One region of the Paramagnetospirillum sp. genome, then DNA from elsewhere that is predicted to be linked to it. Evidence: riboswitches for the same ligand, from Rfam matches in the RefSeq annotation. Region 1 holds a riboswitch; each other region holds the start of a gene.

Region 1 (5,800 bases):
TGCCGGACAGCGTGACGATACGCCGGCCGTTGATCTCGGAGACCGGCAGCTGGCAGGCCCGGGCGGGCTCGCCGTCCACCAGGATGGCGCAGGCGCCGCATTGGCCCTGGCCGCAGCCGTAGCGCACCGACGTCATGCCCAGCTGGTCGCGCAGCACCCACAGCAGCGGGGTGTCGGGCTGGGCGTCCACCTTGTGGCGTTCACCGTTGACGATGAGGGAATACATTCGTCCGTCGCCCTTCCGGTTTGGAAGGGTTACAGGCTTACTCCCAACAATGCGGCCGGGCAAGAGTTAACAAAATCCTAACCACGCCCGTGGTTGGAGTGTATGGGAGCATTTCTCAACGGAGGACGAGATGCCGAGACTGATCGCCATGGTCCTGGCGGCCCTTCTGCTGGCGGGTACCGCCCGGGCCGAGCAGGTCACCGACCAGACCATGATGGTGGGCAGGGCCGTCACCGTGGTCGAGCGCCTGCGCGCCGACCCCAATTTCAGTTCGCAGATGACCAGCCTGCTGGGCCGCGCGCGCGCCGTGCTGGTGGTTCCCGATCTGGTCAAGGGCGGGTTCATCCTGGGCGCCCAGTACGGCACCGGCGTGCTGCTGGCCCGCGACGGCGCGGGGCGCTGGAGCGGCCCGGCCTTCTATTCCGTGGCGGCGGGCAGCATCGGGCTGCAGATCGGCCTGCAGGATGCCGAGACGGTCTACGTCATCATGAACGAGGGCGGCCTGAAGGCGGTGGTCGAGAACCAGTTCAAGGCCGGCGCCGAGGCGGGCGTGGCGGTGGCGGTGGTGGGCGCCGGGGCCTCGGCCAACACCACCACCAATGTGGGCGCCGACATCTACGCCTTCTCGCGCGCCGTGGGCCTTTACGGCGGCGCCACCCTGGACGGCGCCGGCATCCTGCCGCGGCATTCGTGGAATTCCGCCTATTACGGCGGCAACCCGACGCCGGAGGACATCCTGTTCAGCCGCAGCGTCGATTCCCGTCAGGCCGACCGGTTAAGGGACATCCTGTCGCGCTGACCCGGACTGTCATCCCGAGCGCATGCGAGGGATCTTTCAGCCCGAGGCGGCGGCCGTTTTCGCCTGCAAGATCCTTCGGCTTCGCCTCGGGATGACAAGGTGGGCCGGCCCTCAGGCAAGCGCAGGCAGGCTCACCGTGAAGCGCGCGCCGCCCCCCTCGCGGTTCTCGGCGCGGATGGTTCCTCCGTGGGCCTCGACGATCTGGCGCGAGATGGACAGGCCCAGGCCGGAATGGGTGCCGAACTTCTCGCCCTCGGGCCGTTCGGAGTAGAAGCGCTCGAACACGGATTCCAGCTTGCCTTCGGGGATGCCCGGCCCCTGGTCCTCGACGGTGAGCAGGATGCGGGCGCCGTCCCGCCGGGCGGCCAGGGTGATCCGCCCGCCCTCGGGGCTGAACGAGGCGGCGTTGGCGATCAGGTTGCGCAGCACCTGGACCAGCCGGGATTCGATGCCCTGGACCAGCAGGGGATCGTCCTCGGGGCGCTCCACCTGGAAGCGCAGGCCCCGGTCCTCGCAGGTGCCGCGGTAGATCTCGGCCATGGTGTCGAGCATGGCGGCCAGGGTCACCGGGCCGGTTTCGGCGCGGCTCATCTCGGCATCGACCCTGGACGCGTCCGAGATGTCGCTGATCAGCCGGTCCAGGCGGCCCACGTCGTCCAGCACGATGGCCATCAGGCGGGCGCGCTTTTCCGGGTCCTCGATGCGCGCCGCCGTCTCGACCGCCGAGCGCAGGGACGTCAGGGGATTCTTGATCTCGTGGGCCACGTCGGCGGCGAAGGCCTCGATGGCGTCCATGCGCCGCCACAGGGCCTCGGTCATTTCCTTCAGGGCCAGTGACAGCTCGCCGATCTCGTCCTTGCGCCGCGACAGGTCGGGGATGGCGTGGACGCGGCCCTGGCCGTGGCGCACCCGCTCGGCGGCGAGCGCCAGGCGGCGGATGGGCCGGGCGATGGTGCCGGCCATGTAGAGCGACACGCCGATGGTCAGCGCCAGGGACACGGCGAAGGCCTCCAGGATGGCGATGCGCACCTGGAACAGCGAGCGGGCGATGTTGGCGCCGTCGGCGGTGATCAAGAGCGCGCCGACCACCTGCTTGTAGCGCTGCACCGGCACCGCCACCGACAGCATCAGGGTGCCGTTCTTGCGCGAGCGCACCACCCAGGCGCTCCGCCCGGCCATGGCGGCCATGGCCTCCTCGAAATCGTCGGCCCGGGCGTTGGAATGGTCGCGGTAAAGGGGCAGGGACTCGTCCCTGGGCATCCAGCGCGCCCAGCGGTCCCATTGCCGCGCCAGCCGGTCGCTCCAGTGCGGCGGCGTGGGCGGCGGCAGCTCCTCGATGTAGATGGAGCCCTTGGCGCCGCCCACCACGCGGGAATCGGCGGCGAGATCACCCACCGAGTCGAACAGGCGGGCGCGGAACTTGGCCGGCTCGGACAGACGGCGGACCATCTGCTGCGCCATGTCGGGGTTGATCTCGAAGAAGCCCATCTCCTCCTCGAAGACGGCGCCCTCGCCGATGGCGCCCGCCACCATCTCGGCCTGGGTGCCCAGCCCGTCCAGCTCGGCGCGGATCAGTCCCTGCTTGTAGCGGTCGAGATAGAACACGCCCACCACCAGCACGACGGGGGCCAGCAGGTTGACCAGCAGGATGCGCCGGGTCAGCGGCGAGGCCAGCAGCCGCCAGCGGGGCAGCCGCCGCCGGGAAGGCTTGGCTTCACTCATCCCGATAACGGTAGCCGACGCCGTACAGGGTCTCGATCTGGCCGAACTCGTCGTCCACCTCGCGGAACTTCTTGCGCAGCCGCTTGATGTGGCTGTCGATGGTGCGGTCGTCCACGTAGATGGATTCGCCATAGGCCGCGTCGATCAGCTGGTCGCGGTTCTTGACGTGGCCGGGGCGGGTGGCCAGCGACTTCAGCAGCAGGAACTCGGTCACGGTGAGGTCGACGGCGCGCCCCTTCCAGGTGCAGACGTGGCGGCCGGGGTCGAGCACCAGCTCGCCGCGCACCAGGGTCTCGCCGCCCGGCTCGGCCGCGCCGGCGGCGTTGGCCTCCAGGCGGCGGATCAGGGCGCGGATGCGCTCGATCAGCAGCTTCTGCGAGAACGGCTTCTTGATGTAGTCGTCGGCGCCCATGCGCAGGCCCAGCAGCTCGTCGATCTCGTCGTCCTTGGAGGTGAGGAAGATCACCGGAATGGCCGATTGCTTGCGCAGGCGCTGCAACAGCTCCATGCCGTCCATGCGCGGCATCTTGATGTCGAGCACCGCAAGGTCGGCGGGCTGGTTGGTCAGGCCGCGCAGGGCCTCGGCCCCGTCGGTATAGGTGCGCACCTTGAAGCCCTCGGCCTCCAGCGCCATCGAGACCGAGGTCAGGATGTTGCGGTCGTCGTCGACCAGGGCGATGGTATGGGACACGGCTGAACCCCTTTGCAATTGACCTGTCATCCCGAGCGGACGCGAGGGATCTCCGTTTGCTCGGACGGGCCGGAGCAGGAGGAGATCCCTCGTCGCCATGCTCCTCGGGATGACATCTGAAGACAAGCCCCGGGAATGGTTTGCATCCCGATCATGGCGAAATTATAGTGCCCCGCGATGGTTCCCCGCGATCCGAGAGGGCGCGGGGTGAAAATGGGAACGTGGTGCGGCCCTCGAAAAGAGGGTCAATTCCGCGACTGCCCCCGCAACTGTAGGCGGAGAGGTTCCGGCCCCAGAGACGCCACTGGCCCAAATGAAGGGCTGGGAAGGCTATGCCGGACCCAACGACCCGCGAGTCAGGAGACCTGCCATCATCGAGAGTCGCTAGCGAGCCCGTTCGGCCGGGGTGTGCCGTCGGGTCAGTTTTCCGTTTCGCAGCGACAGGGATTGTCTCTCGACGAACGGAGTCTGTTCATCATGCATATCATGGAAGGGTTCCTTCCCGCCGGGCACGCCGTGGCCTGGAGCCTCGTCTCCGCCCCCTTCGTGGTGGCGGGCGCGCGCTCCTTGAAGCGCATCCTGGCCGACCGGCCCGAGGCGCGGCTCGACATCGCGGCGGCGGCCGGCTTCACCTTCGTGCTGTCGGCGCTGAAGCTGCCCAGCGTCACCGGCTCGTGCTCCCATCCCACCGGCACGGCGCTGGGCGCCATGCAGTTCGGCCCCGGAATCATGGCGGTGATCGGTACCATCGTCCTGCTGTTCCAGGGCCTGCTGCTGGCCCATGGCGGCCTCACCACCCTGGGGGCCAACGTCTTTTCCATGGCCATCGCCGGGCCGTGGGTGGCCTATGGCGTGTGGAGGCTGGCCGGGCGCCTGGGCGTGCCCTTCGCGGTGGCGGTGTTCCTGGCCGCGTTCCTGGGCGACCTCGCCACCTATCTGGTGACGTCGCTGCAGCTGGCGCTGGCCTTCCCCGACGCCGAGACCGGCTTCGCCGGCGCCTACGCCAAGTTCTCCGGCATCTTCGCCGTCACCCAATTGCCCCTGGCGGTGGCCGAGGGACTGGTCACCGTGGTGGTGATGAACGCCCTGAAGGCCCGCCAGCTTCGCATCGAGGGAGTCCGGGCATGAGCGCGCGCACCAACTCCCTGCTGCTGGGCGCCGCCGCCCTGATCATCGCCGCTCCGCTGGTGATGATGCCCGACGCCAGGTTCGGCGGCACCGACGACGCCGCCAGCGAGGTGGTGGCGTCCAGCAATCCCGGGTACGAGAAGTGGACCGAACCCTTCTGGCAGCCCTCCAAGGAAATGGAGGGAGTGCTGTTCGCGCTGCAGGCCGCCTTCGGGGCCGGGCTGCTGGGCTACGTCATCGGACGGCGGCACGGCCGGCGGAAGACGTGACGCTTTCCATCGACCGTCTGTCCCAGACGGGACCATGGCGAAAGCGGGCGGCGGCCGAGAAGGCGGCGCTCGCCCTCGGCCTGCTGCTGCTGGCCCTGGCGCTGCCTCCCTTTCCGGGGGCGGCGCTGGTGCTGGCCGTCGCCTGGGGCCTGGCTCTGGGGGCGGCGAAGGTGCCGCCGGGCGACTGGCTGCGGCTCAACGCGATTCCGCTCGGCTTCGTGCTGACCGGGGCGGCCGCCCTGGCGGTGGACGTTGATTCCCAGGGGCTGCGTCTGGCCGCCGACCAGGGAGTGCGGGCCGCCCAGGTGGTGCTGCGGGCGTCGGCCTCGGTCGCCGCCCTGCTGCTGCTGGCCGCCACCACGCCGGCCCCCGATCTGGTGCGGGGACTCCGCCGGCTGGGCCTGTCCGCCGAGATCGCCGAGATCATGCTGCTGACCTGGACGTTCATCTTCCTGCTGCTCGATCAGGCCGCCGCCATCCGCACGGCGCAGCAGGCCCGGCTCGGCTGGTTCGGGCCAAGGCGGCAGATGCGCTCGCTGGGCCTGTTGATCGCCCAGCTGCTGCCGCGCGCCCTGGACCGGGCGCGGCGGCTGGAGGTGGGGCTGGCGGCGCGGGGCTTCGACGGCTCGCTGCCCATGCTGTCGGCGGCGCGGCCGGCCTCCGGCCCGGTGCTGGCGTCGATCCTGGGCGGCCACGCCCTGCTGGCGGGGGTGAGCCTGTGGCTGGCCTGATCCTCGAGGCCAAGGGGCTTTCCTATGCCTATCCCGGCGGCGTCGCGGCGCTCGCCGGTCTTGATCTCGCGGTGGAGCGGGGGCGGCGGCTGGCCGTGCTCGGCCCCAACGGGGCGGGCAAGACCACCTTGCTGCTGCATCTCAACGGCACCCTGAAGCCCGCGTCCGGCGCGGTGTTCCTCGACGGCGAAGTCATGGGCCATTCGCGGGCTGCGCTGACCGGCTGGCGCAAGA
Region 2 (5,800 bases), on a different contig from region 1:
CAGGGGAATGGAGTGCATGGGAATGTTCTGCAGGTTGGAGCCCCGGGGCAGGCTGGGGTCCTGCAGGATTTCGGCGTCCACATAGGCATAGCCGCCGGTCACCCGCCACTCGGGCGTGATGTTGCCGGTGACGGCGAGGTCGAAGCCCCGGCTCCGCACCTTGCCCGAGGTCTTGGCGTAATTGGTGTCGTCGGGGTCGGTCACCGAAGCATTGTGCTTGACGATGCGGTAGACGGCGGCGCTCACCGACAGGCTGTCGTCCAGCAGGTCGGCCTTGACGCCGGCCTCGGTGCCCAGGCTCTTTTCCGGCTCGATCATCTTGCCGCTGCGGTCGGTGGCGGCCACGTCCGGGTTCTTGTTGAACGACTTGGAGACGTTGACGTAGGTCGAGACCGTCGGCGTGATCTTGTAAAGCAGGCCGGCGCGGGGGCTGACGGCGCTGCGCGACTGATTCATCTGCGGCCCGAAGGGGGCCAGGGCGCGGTTGCGCTGTTCGTTGTGCTGGTCATAGGCATCCCAGCGCAGGCCCACCTGCAACTGCAGCGCCTTGGTCAGTTCGATCTGGTCCTGGGCGTAGACGGCATATTTGTTGGTGCTGTCGTACGAATCCGAGCGGTTGGTCAGGGCGGGCCGCGCCGTGTTGGTAATGGGCGACCAGATGTTGATGGACGTGGCGGTGGCGTAGTCCCGCCGCTCGGTGGACTGGCTGATTTCCAGTTCCACCCCGGTCAACAGGGTATGGCCCAGGCCGAAGGTGGAAAAGTGCCCGACCGTCTCCACCTGGGCGGCCCCGGCGCTCCAGTAGTAGTCCCGCAGATGGGCGCGCCGGGTCAGCACGCCGGTGGTGGCGTTCAGGGACACCGCGTCGGTGGCGTAGCCCCACATGCTGCCGTTCTTGGCCATCACCAGGGTGCGCAGGGTCCAATCGGCGTTGAGGTCGTGCTCCAGCCGCAGCGACCCCATCAGATTGTCCATGGCGATGCGGTTGTCGTTGGGCTCGCCCAGGAAGCGGTTGGCGGGCAGCGCCTTGACGTCGCCGTTGACCGCCACCACGCCGCGATCGAAGGTCCGTTCGTCGTGCAGGTATTCCAGGTCGAACACCGCGCGGGTGTCGCCGCTGCCCTGCCACGACATGGTGGGCGCGAACAGCCGGCGGTGGGAGCTGACATGGTCGCGGAAGCTTTCCCTGTCCTCGACCGCCAGGTTGACGCGGCCCAGGATGGATTTGTCCGCCTCGGGGGCGATGTTGACGTCGGCGGTGCCGCGATAGGTGTTGAACGAGCCGAACTCGGCCTTGATCTCGGTGAAGGATTCGTTCAGCGGCTTCTTGGTGATGATGTTGTACATGCCGCCGGGATCGCTGCGGCCGTAGATCTGGGCCGACGGCCCCATCAGCACCTCGACCCGTTCCACGTTGGCGGCATCGGAGGAGGAATCGTAGCGCCGGCCGGCGGTGAAGCCGTTGCGCGCCGAGATCGAGGTGCGGAAGCCGCGCATGATGCTGTCATAGGTGTTGAGGCCGCCGAAGGTGTTGCCCTTGGCGGTGCCCGGCACGTATTCCAGCGCCTTGTCGGCGGTGGAGGCGTTGGTGTCCTCCAGCACCGCCTTGGGCACCACCGTGACGCTCTGCGGCGTGTCGATCAGGGGAGTGTCGGTCTTGGTGGCGCTGGCCGAGCGCTTGGCGCGGTAGCCCTGGACCGGGCCGTCGGCGGTTTCCCTGCCGGTGGAGATCACCACCTCGGGCATATCGGGGGCGGCCTCCTGGGCGAGGGCGGGAACGGCCAGCAGAAGGGCGAACAGGGACACGGAGGCGCGCAGCGGCGCGCGGCAATGGAATGCGGCAGGCATGGGAATCCTCGAAAAACCGAACGGGAACCGGGTTCAGGCGATGCGAGGATCGGCGGGAGGCGCGCGGGAGCGGGCGAAGACCGGGCGCGTGGATGCCGGGGTCTGGTCATCGACGGCGGGAAGGCGCGCTTCTTGCGCCCGACCGGGAAGAGGAGTCTGGGGGACGGCCCCGGCGGCGGCCGGCGTTCCCGCCATGGGCAGGCAGAAGATGCAGTGCTTGACCTGGGACGGCGAGGCCGGATCCTGGTCCGGTGCCGCCTCGCTCTTGCCCTCGTGGCACAGCGAGGATTGCAGGTCGGCGCGGAAGGCCGCCTCGCCGGCCTGGGCGGCGATGCCACCCAGGTCGAGCAGCGGCACGGCCAGCTGCAGGCAAAGGGCGAGCATCAGCAGGCGGGCGACGGACGAGGCCCGGCTCCGCAGATGATGCATCACTCCGTACATGCGCAAAGCCATAATATAAAAACACTCTAATTCGCTATTGCGAAAGATTATCGTGTAGGCCTCGCCCTTCCTGGAGTCAATGGCGAAGTGTTCGGGATGAATTGATCCCCTTCCGGCGCCGATACTGACACCGTGAACGGCGCTCCGGCAAACTTCATCTTTTGAGTGCTGACGTCTGAACATTGGAGTCTGGCCGGGCCGGAAGGGAATATAAGTATATTCTTAAGGACGAACGATGGTCAGGGCGGCGGCCATCTGGTCCTTGGCGGCGAGATTGGGAAAGGTTCCCGGCCCCTGGTGCTCGACGAGCAGCACGGTTTCCCCCGGCAGAAGGTCCACGGCGATGAGCCCCCGGCCGTCGGCGGCGACCGTCACCGGCGGGTCCGCCTCGGTCTTGCCGTCGCCGATCTCCACCTTGGCTCCCGCCAGGGGCTTGCCGGCGTAGTCCACCCGCAGCCGCAGCTTCTCGCCGGGCTTCAGGCCATAGGGGTCGGCCAGGGGCACCAGTTCGAGACGGTGACCGGCGGGCCGGGTGCTTCCCGCTCCGTCGAGCAGCAGCTTGGCGTACTTCTCCGACCAGACGCTGCTCAGATTGTCGGGCAGGTTGTGGCGGCTGGTGTTGCGGTAGCCGTCGGCGGTCTTGACCCAAAAGCCGTTGTCGTAGCGGGCGACGACCATGGATGTTCCGGCGGGCAGCGGCACCGACAGGCGGCCGCCGGCCACCTCGAAACGGTCGCGCGGCACGGCGGACTTTCCGCCGCCGCCCATTGCCGACAGCTCGTAAAGGCGGGCCTTTTCCGGCAAGGAAAGGTCGCCGGGATGGCCGTAGCGCACCTCGACGCGTCCGGCCTCGACCCCCAGCCACATCTCGTGGGCCGAGGCCGGGGCGATCCCGGCGAGAAGAATCACCGTCCCCAGGGCGGCGTGGGCACGGACTTTGAACTGGTGAAGGGAAATCTTTCGCATGGTGGACTCCGGGCAAGGATGGGCCTGCTCCGCGGCCAGGGGCGGCCGCGGATGGACCGGACACGCGACGGCGGGCCGGTCAGGACAACGACATTCGATCCGGTCGGAGAGCGGGCGGGCACCCGGAATCCGAACGGGACGACGACAAACACGTCACCACGTTCGGAAGAGACTTCCGTACCGCTGAGACACCCCGCTCGAACGGATGGGCGACGGCGTGAGGCAGGTCTCCTGGCTTGCGGGTCACCGTCTTGGTCCAGCCTTCCCGGGGAATCCCCAGTGGCATCTTCGGACAAAGACTTACCGCTCACAGTTGCGGGGGCAGCCACGGTTTCGGCCCCGATCGGGTCGTCCTCACCGCGTTCCCATTTTAATCCCCAGGACTTTGTCCGGCGGGGAACCAGCACGCGCTTCAAGAGGTACACTCGCCGCGTCGAGACGGTCAAGCCGGCGGATCGGGCATAGACCGAATGGGGCGTGCACGTGGATCCGGCATAGGACTTCGGATGGAGTCATGCCTGAATCCGTCGGACTGCGTCACATGGACTCACAAATCCTTTCGCTTCGAAGCTGGCCTGCCCGATCAATGGGTTCCATCCTGAAGTGGACAGATTCCAACGGACGGCATTCGGGGCAGGACATGAACGGCTCACTCATCGGGATCATCGGCAGCGCCATCGCCGCCGCTCGGCGGATGGGCCTGGATTGCGCCGAGGAGCGCGACGCGGCGCGGGCGGTGCTGCTGGCGCGCGATTCGAGCCTGACCCCGGGTGTCGCCCGTATCCTGGTGGACGAGCTTTATTCCCAGGCCACCGGGGACTGCCCCGCCTCCTGCTAGAGGTCGGCCAGTTCCACCGCCGGCGACGGCCCCATGGCCGGGAACAGCCTGCCCACCATGCGGGAAAAGCGTTCCGGCGCGTCGGTGGAGATCAGCCGCAGGCCGCCGCCGCTTCCCTTGGGAGCCTCGCGCCCCCGCAGCATGCGGACCAGCATGGAGGACGTCGCCTCGGCGCAATCCACCAGGGTAACGTCCGGCCCGGCCAGCCGGGCCAGGGCGGGGGCCAGCAGCGGGAAATGGGTGCAGCCCAGGACCAGGCAATCGCCCTTCTCGCTGCCCTCGAACAGCGATTCCAGGTAGTGGCGGGCCACGCTCTCGACGATGGGGCCGTCGGTCAGCCCTTCCTCGGCCAGGGCGACGAACAGCGGGCAGGGGACGCAGCGGACCCGGGCGTCCCCGCGCCGCCGCGCGATGGCGCGCTCATAGGCCCGCGAGCGGCAGGTTCCTTCGGTGGCGGCCACCACGATGCGCCCTTGGGCCGATGCCCGCGCCGCGCCGTCGGCCCCGGCCTCGACCACGCCGAGGACCGGCAGGTCCGGAAAGCGTTCGGCAATGGCGTCCAGCGCCACCGCCGAGGCGGTGTTGCAGGCCACCACCAGGGCCTTGATCCCCTTCTCAACCAGAAATTCAGCCGCCTGGACCGCGTAGCGGGTCACGGTGCGCGGCGACTTGGTGCCGTAGGGCTGGCGGGCCACGTCGCCCAGGTAAAGCAGGCGTTCATCGGGCATGCTGCGTCGAATGGCTGCGGCGACAGTCAGTCCGCCCACCCCGGAGTCGAAAATTCCGACCGGATATGTCGCTTGTATAGCATCGGATGAGGTGAACACTGTATGCCCTTGTGGTGAAGTCATTGGAATCTTTTGCTCGAGGTTCCATATCATTGGTCAAGGGGAGAAGATTCTCCGAAATTCCTGGGAATTCAGCCCGCCGCGCTCTTGGACGGCTTCGGTAAATATCCTATAAACGGAACCTGCTTCTAATCGCTTCGGCGGCCGGGTTCAACCGTTGCCCGGTGGGAAGGATACGGGTCTTGGAATTGATGGGGCAATCCAGTATCGCGGGCGGAGGTGGCGCCTGCCTTCCTCCGGCGCGTCCCGTGCGCTGGTCGCTGGCGCGCAAGGTGTCGCTGGCCCTGGTCTCCATCCTGCTGTCCACCCTGCTGGTGACCGCCTTCTTCGCCTACTACAAGTTCGAAAGCGTCTATTCCGCCCAGGTGCAGTCGCGCTATTCCTTCGTGGTGTTCACCATCAAGAAGCGGATCGAGGACAGTCTCAACCTGGGGTTCGCCCTGCGTCAGCTGCGTCAGGTTCAGGAGATCATCGAGCGCGAGAAATCCCGCGACGCCCAGATCCTGGCGGTGGAGGTCTACGACCACCGGGGCGAGGTGCTGTTCGACACCGATCGCGGCGCCATCGGCACCAGGGTGCCGGATTCCCTGGCCGAGGCCATCCGCAGCGGCATGCAGCAATCGTTCAGCGTGGTGGACGAGGACAACCTGATCGTCGGCCTGCCCCTGGTCAACAGCCTGGGCAAGGTGGAAGGCGGCGTGGTGCTGCGCTATCCCACCGCCTATGTGGAGAAGGGCGTTTCCGGCCTGCTGGGCCAGTTGCTGAAAAGCATCGCCATGGCGTTGCTGGCGGCCTCGGCGGTGGCGGTGGGCGGGCTTTACATCCTGTTCGGCGTCGTCGGGCGCAAGCTGGGCAGCAT
Region 3 (5,800 bases), on a different contig from region 1:
CAGATCGCCAACCCGCAATTGCTGCCCTGGCTGGAGCAGATCGGCTTCCAGCACACCCACGCCTATGGCGAAGCCATCCTGGGTGCCCCGGTGCAGACCGCCGGCAGCCTGTAGCCGGACCAAGGCAGGCCCCCGGATTCCTCCGGGGGCCTGTTGGTTCAGCAGCCGAAGGCGAAGGCGGTCTCGGTGCCGTCGTCCCAGCCGTCCCACATGTAATCCTCGGCGATGCCGTCGGCGATCAGGCGGAAGGCGTAGCGGGCCTGATCGAGATAGAAGCCGCAATAGGCCCCGATCTCCGCCATGCCGCCATTGGCCTCATGCGCCTCGGCCGGACAGGGCGAACCGCAGAAATGCCGCACCGGACAGGTGGAGCAGGCCTTGATGTCCTCCACCTTGCGCCCGGTCACCAGCTTGAAGGCCGGACTGTCCAGCACGTCCTCCACCCTATCGGTGAACAGGTTGCCGCTGGCGAAGGCGGGCAGGCCGATGAATTCCGAGCAGGGAAACAGCGAGCCGTCGGGGGCCAGGGCGAAGAACGACCGCCCGCCGCCGCAGGGCGAGATGTCGCACATCAGCCGCCGTGCCGTCGGCGCCAGGATGGAGATCAGGATGTTGACGAAATTGGCCACCACCAGCTTGCGCCCCGTCTCGCGGTAGAGCTGGTGGGTGCGGTCCAAGGCCACCAGATAGGCCCTGGACACCGCCTGATCCTCGGCCCACGAGTCCTGCCCGCCCGGCTGGGTGCAGCGGACCACGTTCAGCATGCAGGCGGGCACCTCCTCGGCGTGGAGGAACTCCACCATCTCGGTCAGCTGGCCGAGATTCTCGCGGTTCATGGTGCAGATGACGTTGAAGCCGGCATAGCCCTTGAGGCGGCGGATGGCGTCCACCGTCGAGGCGAAGACGCCGTCGCCGCTCCAGCGCTTGCGCGAGCGGTCGGCCACCTCTGGCGTCGGCGCGTCCAGCGACAGGCCGATGCCACAGCCGCGCGAGGTCAGGAACGCCACCGCCTCGTCGTCCAGCAAGGTGGCGTTGGTCTGCACCCCGAAGCGGAAACGGTCGGAATAGCGGTCGATTGCCGCGAACATGGCGTCACGGTTGAGCAGCGGCTCGGCGCCGTGGAAGATGATCTGCGGCTTCCTGCCTTCCGGCACGGTGCGGGCGAAGTACGCGTCGAGGCGCGCCATGGCCTCCATCATCCTGTCGCGGCTCATATGCTCGCCGCTCTTGCGCATTTTCGGCGGGATGTAGCAGTACGAGCAATCCAGGTTGCAGCGTTCGGTGGGGTTGAAATAGACCGCCGAGGGCTTGAGATGGAAGCGCAGCATGTCCATCTCGCGGACGAAATCGCCGCGCTTGGCCCGCCAGTCGCGCTCCAAGGCGCCGTCGTCCAGGACGGTGTCCATCTCGTCCCTGCGCACCAGCGCCCAGAAGGCGGTGTCCGCGTCGATCAGGGCGGTGTAATCGGCGTGGCCGATCTCGAAGGTCTGGAGGCCGTCGGGAAGACGGCCCCCACGAAAGGGGGCCGCCTGGTTCACCGCTTCACCTGCTTATCCATCAGGACGTAATGGGACAGGCCGGTGCCCTCGGCGTCGCAGGTCTTGCGAACGGCGATGACGGAGGGACGCTTCTTGGTGTCGGTCTTGGTCATGGCGATAATCCTTGCGTATGCCAAAGGGGCTTTCCGGCCGGGGCGCGGACGCGCACCAGCCGAAACCCTTTGCCATCGGATTTCGCCCCTCGTTCAACCATCGTCTTGCAGGTCTTCTGGCTTTCGGATCAGCCACGAAACCACGCCTTCCCGGCTCGTCGCCAGTGGCCGGGCCCGCAAGGGCCCTGTGGTCCGTGTCCCCGATTACAGCGGCGGGACCGCCACGGAATTTCACCGTGTTCCGGGATGCAGGACGAACATGGCTCTACAATACCGCAATGGAGACGTCAAGTTCCGGCGGTTGTCGCGCCGAATGGGGCCTGCTATCGTCCGCTCCCCCATATTCAAGGAAGCAGGGTCATCATGAAGGACGTCTCCGTCGCCATCCTGGGAGCCAGCGGCTATACCGGCGCCGAGCTCGTGCGCCTGCTGGCGCTGCATCCGGCCTTCAAGATCAAGGTGATGACCGGCGACCGCAAGGCGGGCCAGTCCATGGATTCGGTCTTCCCCCATCTGGGCGGGCTGAAGCTTCCCGATCTGGTCGCCATCGACCAGGTGGATTTCAAGAGTGTGGACGCGGTGTTCTGCTGCCTGCCCCACGGCACCACCCAGGAGGTGATCGCCGCCCTGCCCGCTTCGGTCAAGGTGGTGGACCTGTCGGCCGATTTCCGGCTGTTCGACGTGGACACCTACGCCCAGTGGTACGGCCACGAGCACCGGGCGCCGGAACTCCAGAAGCAGGCGGTCTACGGCCTGACCGAGCTGGCGCGCGGCGCGGTTACCAAGGCGCGGCTGGTGGCCAATCCCGGCTGCTATCCCACCTCGGTGCAGCTGCCCCTGATTCCGCTGCTCCGCGCCGGGCTGATCGAGGCCACCGACATCGTCATCGACGCCAAGTCGGGCGTGTCGGGCGCCGGGCGCGCCGCCAAGGAGGCCAACCTCTACACCGAGGTGACCGAGGGCATGCATGCCTATGGCGTGGCCAGCCACCGCCATTCCCCCGAGATCGAGCAGGGCCTGTCCGAGGCCGCCGGCGCTCCGGTGCTGGTGACCTTCACCCCCCACCTGATCCCCATGAGCCGGGGCATGCTGTCGACCATCTACGTCAAGACCAGGGGCGGGGCCAAGGCCGCCGACCTGCGCGCCCGGCTGGCCGCCACCTACAAGGACGAGGCCTTCGTCCGGGTGTGTTCCGAGGGCGTGGTGCCCCACACGCGGCACGTGCGCGGCTCCAACCATTGCCTGATGAGCGTGTTCGACGACCGGGTGCCCGGGCGGATCATCATCACCTCGGTGATCGACAATCTGGTCAAGGGCGCCTCGGGTCAGGCGCTGCAGAACATGAACCTGATGTTCGGCCTGCCCGAGACCCTGGGTCTCGAACAGCAACCCCTGTTCCCGTGAGGACCTGAAATGAGCGGCAACGTCATGCCCTTCCAGGGCGTCAGCCCGACCATCGGCGAAAACGTCTTCATCGCGCCCACCGCCACGGTGATCGGCGACACGGTGATCGGCGCCGGCACCTCGGTGTGGTTCAACTGCGTCATCCGCGGCGACGTCCACGAGATCCGCATCGGCGAACGCACCAACATCCAGGACGGCACCATCGTCCACGTCACCGGCGGCAAGCTGGGCACCTATATCGGCTCGGACATCACCATCGGCCACGGCGCCATCCTGCACGCCTGCACCCTGGAAGACGCCTGCTTCATCGGCATGGGCGCCGTGGTGCTGGACGGCGCCGTGGTGGAATCGGGGGCCATGGTGGCGGCGGGCGCGGTGGTGACGCCGGGCAAGCGGGTTCAGAAGGGCGAATTGTGGGGCGGCAACCCGGCCAGGATGCTGCGCCGGTTGAGCGACGAGGAGATCGCCTTCTTCCCGGTCTCGGCTGAAAAGTACGTGGAACTCGCCGCCAAGTATATCAAGGGCTGAGGCTGGCCCGGCGCCATACTTGCGCAGGGACTGGCGCCCTCCTACTCTTGCCGGCCTGGGGACGAGATGGGGTGGTGATGGCTGAGAAGCGGAACAAGGGTGGCCTGAAGACGGCGCTGGCCCGCCCTCTGGCGGTTCTCGGCCGGCTGATGGGCGGCGGCGGCAAGCCGGCGCCCGCCGCCAAGGCCAGGGAGACCGCCCCGACCTCCCTGGTGGACGATTCCTTCACCCTGGCGCTGGAAGGGCTGCTGGCCGAGGATGACGGCCAGTACCAGACCAAGCTGCACCTGATCTCGCTGGTGGAGTTCCACGAGGCGGTGGGCGACAAATGGGCCCGCATCGCCGAAAAGGTCATGCTGATCGCCGAGGGCGTCATCAACCTGCATCTGGGAGCCGGCAACGTCTTCGGCCGCAAGGGCCCCGACCTGTTCGTCCTGGTCTTCCGCAACACCCCCGCGCCCGAGGCGCGCCGCCGTGCCGTGCGCATCGCCCAGGACCTGGGCACAAGGCTGGTGGGCAGCCAGTTCGCCGGGCACGACCGCCCCCTGGCGCTGGCGGCCGAGATCACCCTGGCCGACGCCCTGGACGACGACGGCGAGCTGAACCTGGAGGCCCTGGCCGCCGCCGTGACCGAAACCCGGGCGGTGATCGCCGAGCAGGTCCCTGCCCGCCCTCCCATCGCCTCTCCCGAGGAGGACGCCCCCCGGCGCGACAGGGGACCGCAATGGGAGGCCATGAGCGTGGCCGAACGCAACCGGATCGATCCCAACTGGCGCGACGCCCCCGTGGACGGCGCCGCCCGGAGCAAGAGCGACCCCAATTGGCAACCGGTCGCCGCCGGACGCCCGGCCGAAGACGTCGCTCCCGGCCTGGACATGGCGCCGCCGCTTCCCGGCGACGCGGCCCTGTCCCTGGTCTGGCGCCCCACCTGGATGGAAGAGGGCGAGGTGATCGGCGCCTACCGCGCCAACGCGCAGCGGGTGGACGAGCCGGGCCAGCCCGCCTACGAGGGCAGCCGCGCCTATCCCGCCACCGACGGCGAGTCCATCGTCCGGCTCGACCGCTTCGTGGCCGGCGCGGCGGTGCGCGGCATCAAGGCGGCCCTGTCCGACGGCAGCCCCGCTTGCATGGTGGTGCCGCTGCATTGGGGCTCGCTCGGCACCTCGGCCCGCATGTCGGTGCTGGCCCCCTTCGCCGACATTCCCGAGGCGGCGCGCAGTCGGGGGCTGATCATCGACCTGTTCGGCCTGCCCGCCAATCTGGCCCCCATCGCCCTGTCCGAGGCGGTCACCGCCATCCGCCCCCTGTGCCGCGAGATCATGATCCGCGAACCGCTCGGCCATCCCGCCCTGAATCGCGTGGCCCTGGCCGGGGTAAGGCTGGTCAGCATCGATCTGGCCGAATTGCCCAACGCCGACAAGACCGACGACGACCACCTGCTGGCCGCGTTGCAACAGCTTCGCCGTCAGGCGGAGGCCCTGGGCCTGGGAGTCTGCGTCTGGGGCGTCCGGCGGCGCAAGGTGGTGGTGGGCACCGTGCTGGGCGGTTTCGCCATGATGAACGGGCCGGGCCTGATGAAGGACCTGCCCCGTCCGGCCAAGGTCCTGCCCGCGCCGCGCTCGCGCTTCGCCGCCGGCCCGTCGTGACCGGCAAGGCGTCCAGGGTGGCGCTGTCCACCCTGGCCATCATCGTGGTCATCAACGGCGCCATCGGCTGGGCGCTGTTCCGCTGGTCTTGGGCCAGCGATACCGCCGGGGCCGCCCTGCTGCTCTACGTGGGGCTGGAATGGTCCCGCATCTCGGCCGGCGGACGGCGCATGCTGGCCGCCGCCCTGCTGGCCGCCCTGGCCGCGGCGACATTGCTGCCCCAGCCGGTTCCGGTGCTGCGGCGCGGCCTCGCCGAAGCCGTCTTCCTGGTCGGGCTGTTCACCACGCTGGGCATGCTGAGGGACAGCGCCCGGACCTCGCCCCTGATCCGCCGCTGCGGCGAGCAGATGGTGCGCCAGCGCCCCGGCCGCCGCTATGCCGCGCTGTCGCTGGGCAGCCACCTGATCTCGCTGGTGCTCAATTTCGGGGTGCTGGCCCTTCTGGGCATGATGGTCGCCAAGGGCAACACCTTGAGCGCCGCCAACGGCGACGAGGTGGTCAAGGGCATCCGCAAGCGCCGCATGATGACCGCCATCCTGCGCGGCTTCGCCCTGATGACTGTGTGGTCGCC

The links. A riboswitch is a leader RNA that binds a small molecule or an ion and turns the genes downstream of it on or off. The one in region 1 is predicted to bind cobalamin.
Region 2: linked by a shared signal. The riboswitch ahead of ACV4UZ_RS04970 (DUF4198 domain-containing protein) and the one ahead of ACV4UZ_RS09230 (energy-coupling factor ABC transporter permease) in region 1 are both predicted to bind cobalamin.
Region 3: linked by a shared signal. The riboswitch ahead of cbpA (modified peptide precursor CbpA) and the one ahead of ACV4UZ_RS09230 (energy-coupling factor ABC transporter permease) in region 1 are both predicted to bind cobalamin.

Annotation. Positions count from the first base shown of each region.
Region 1 covers NZ_JBZVFI010000011.1:230,326-236,125, reverse strand. Annotated here, with positions in the region: gene ACV4UZ_RS09250 ((2Fe-2S)-binding protein) at 1-226, opposite strand, end outside; gene ACV4UZ_RS09245 (lipid-binding SYLF domain-containing protein) at 357-1,025, shown strand; gene ACV4UZ_RS09240 (stimulus-sensing domain-containing protein) at 1,137-2,747, opposite strand; gene ACV4UZ_RS09235 (response regulator transcription factor) at 2,740-3,438, opposite strand; cobalamin riboswitch at 3,600-3,825, shown strand; gene ACV4UZ_RS09230 (energy-coupling factor ABC transporter permease) at 3,916-4,566, shown strand; gene ACV4UZ_RS09225 (energy-coupling factor ABC transporter substrate-binding protein) at 4,563-4,835, shown strand; gene cbiQ (cobalt ECF transporter T component CbiQ) at 4,832-5,566, shown strand; gene ACV4UZ_RS09215 (energy-coupling factor ABC transporter ATP-binding protein) at 5,554-5,800, shown strand, end outside.
Region 2 covers NZ_JBZVFI010000007.1:13,531-19,330, forward strand. Annotated here, with positions in the region: gene ACV4UZ_RS04960 (TonB-dependent siderophore receptor) at 1-1,848, opposite strand, end outside; gene ACV4UZ_RS04965 (DUF2946 family protein) at 1,882-2,301, opposite strand; gene ACV4UZ_RS04970 (DUF4198 domain-containing protein) at 2,512-3,255, opposite strand; cobalamin riboswitch at 3,460-3,676, opposite strand; gene ACV4UZ_RS04975 (hypothetical protein) at 3,896-4,093, shown strand; gene murI (glutamate racemase) at 4,090-4,974, opposite strand; gene ACV4UZ_RS04985 (hypothetical protein) at 5,190-5,800, shown strand, end outside.
Region 3 covers NZ_JBZVFI010000015.1:115,702-121,501, forward strand. Annotated here, with positions in the region: gene ACV4UZ_RS12545 (lipase family protein) at 1-114, shown strand, start outside; gene cbpB (peptide-modifying radical SAM enzyme CbpB) at 159-1,538, opposite strand; gene cbpA (modified peptide precursor CbpA) at 1,535-1,651, opposite strand; cobalamin riboswitch at 1,741-1,939, opposite strand; gene argC (N-acetyl-gamma-glutamyl-phosphate reductase) at 2,012-3,055, shown strand; gene ACV4UZ_RS12565 (gamma carbonic anhydrase family protein) at 3,065-3,583, shown strand; gene ACV4UZ_RS12570 (hypothetical protein) at 3,661-5,229, shown strand; gene ACV4UZ_RS12575 (hypothetical protein) at 5,226-5,800, shown strand, end outside.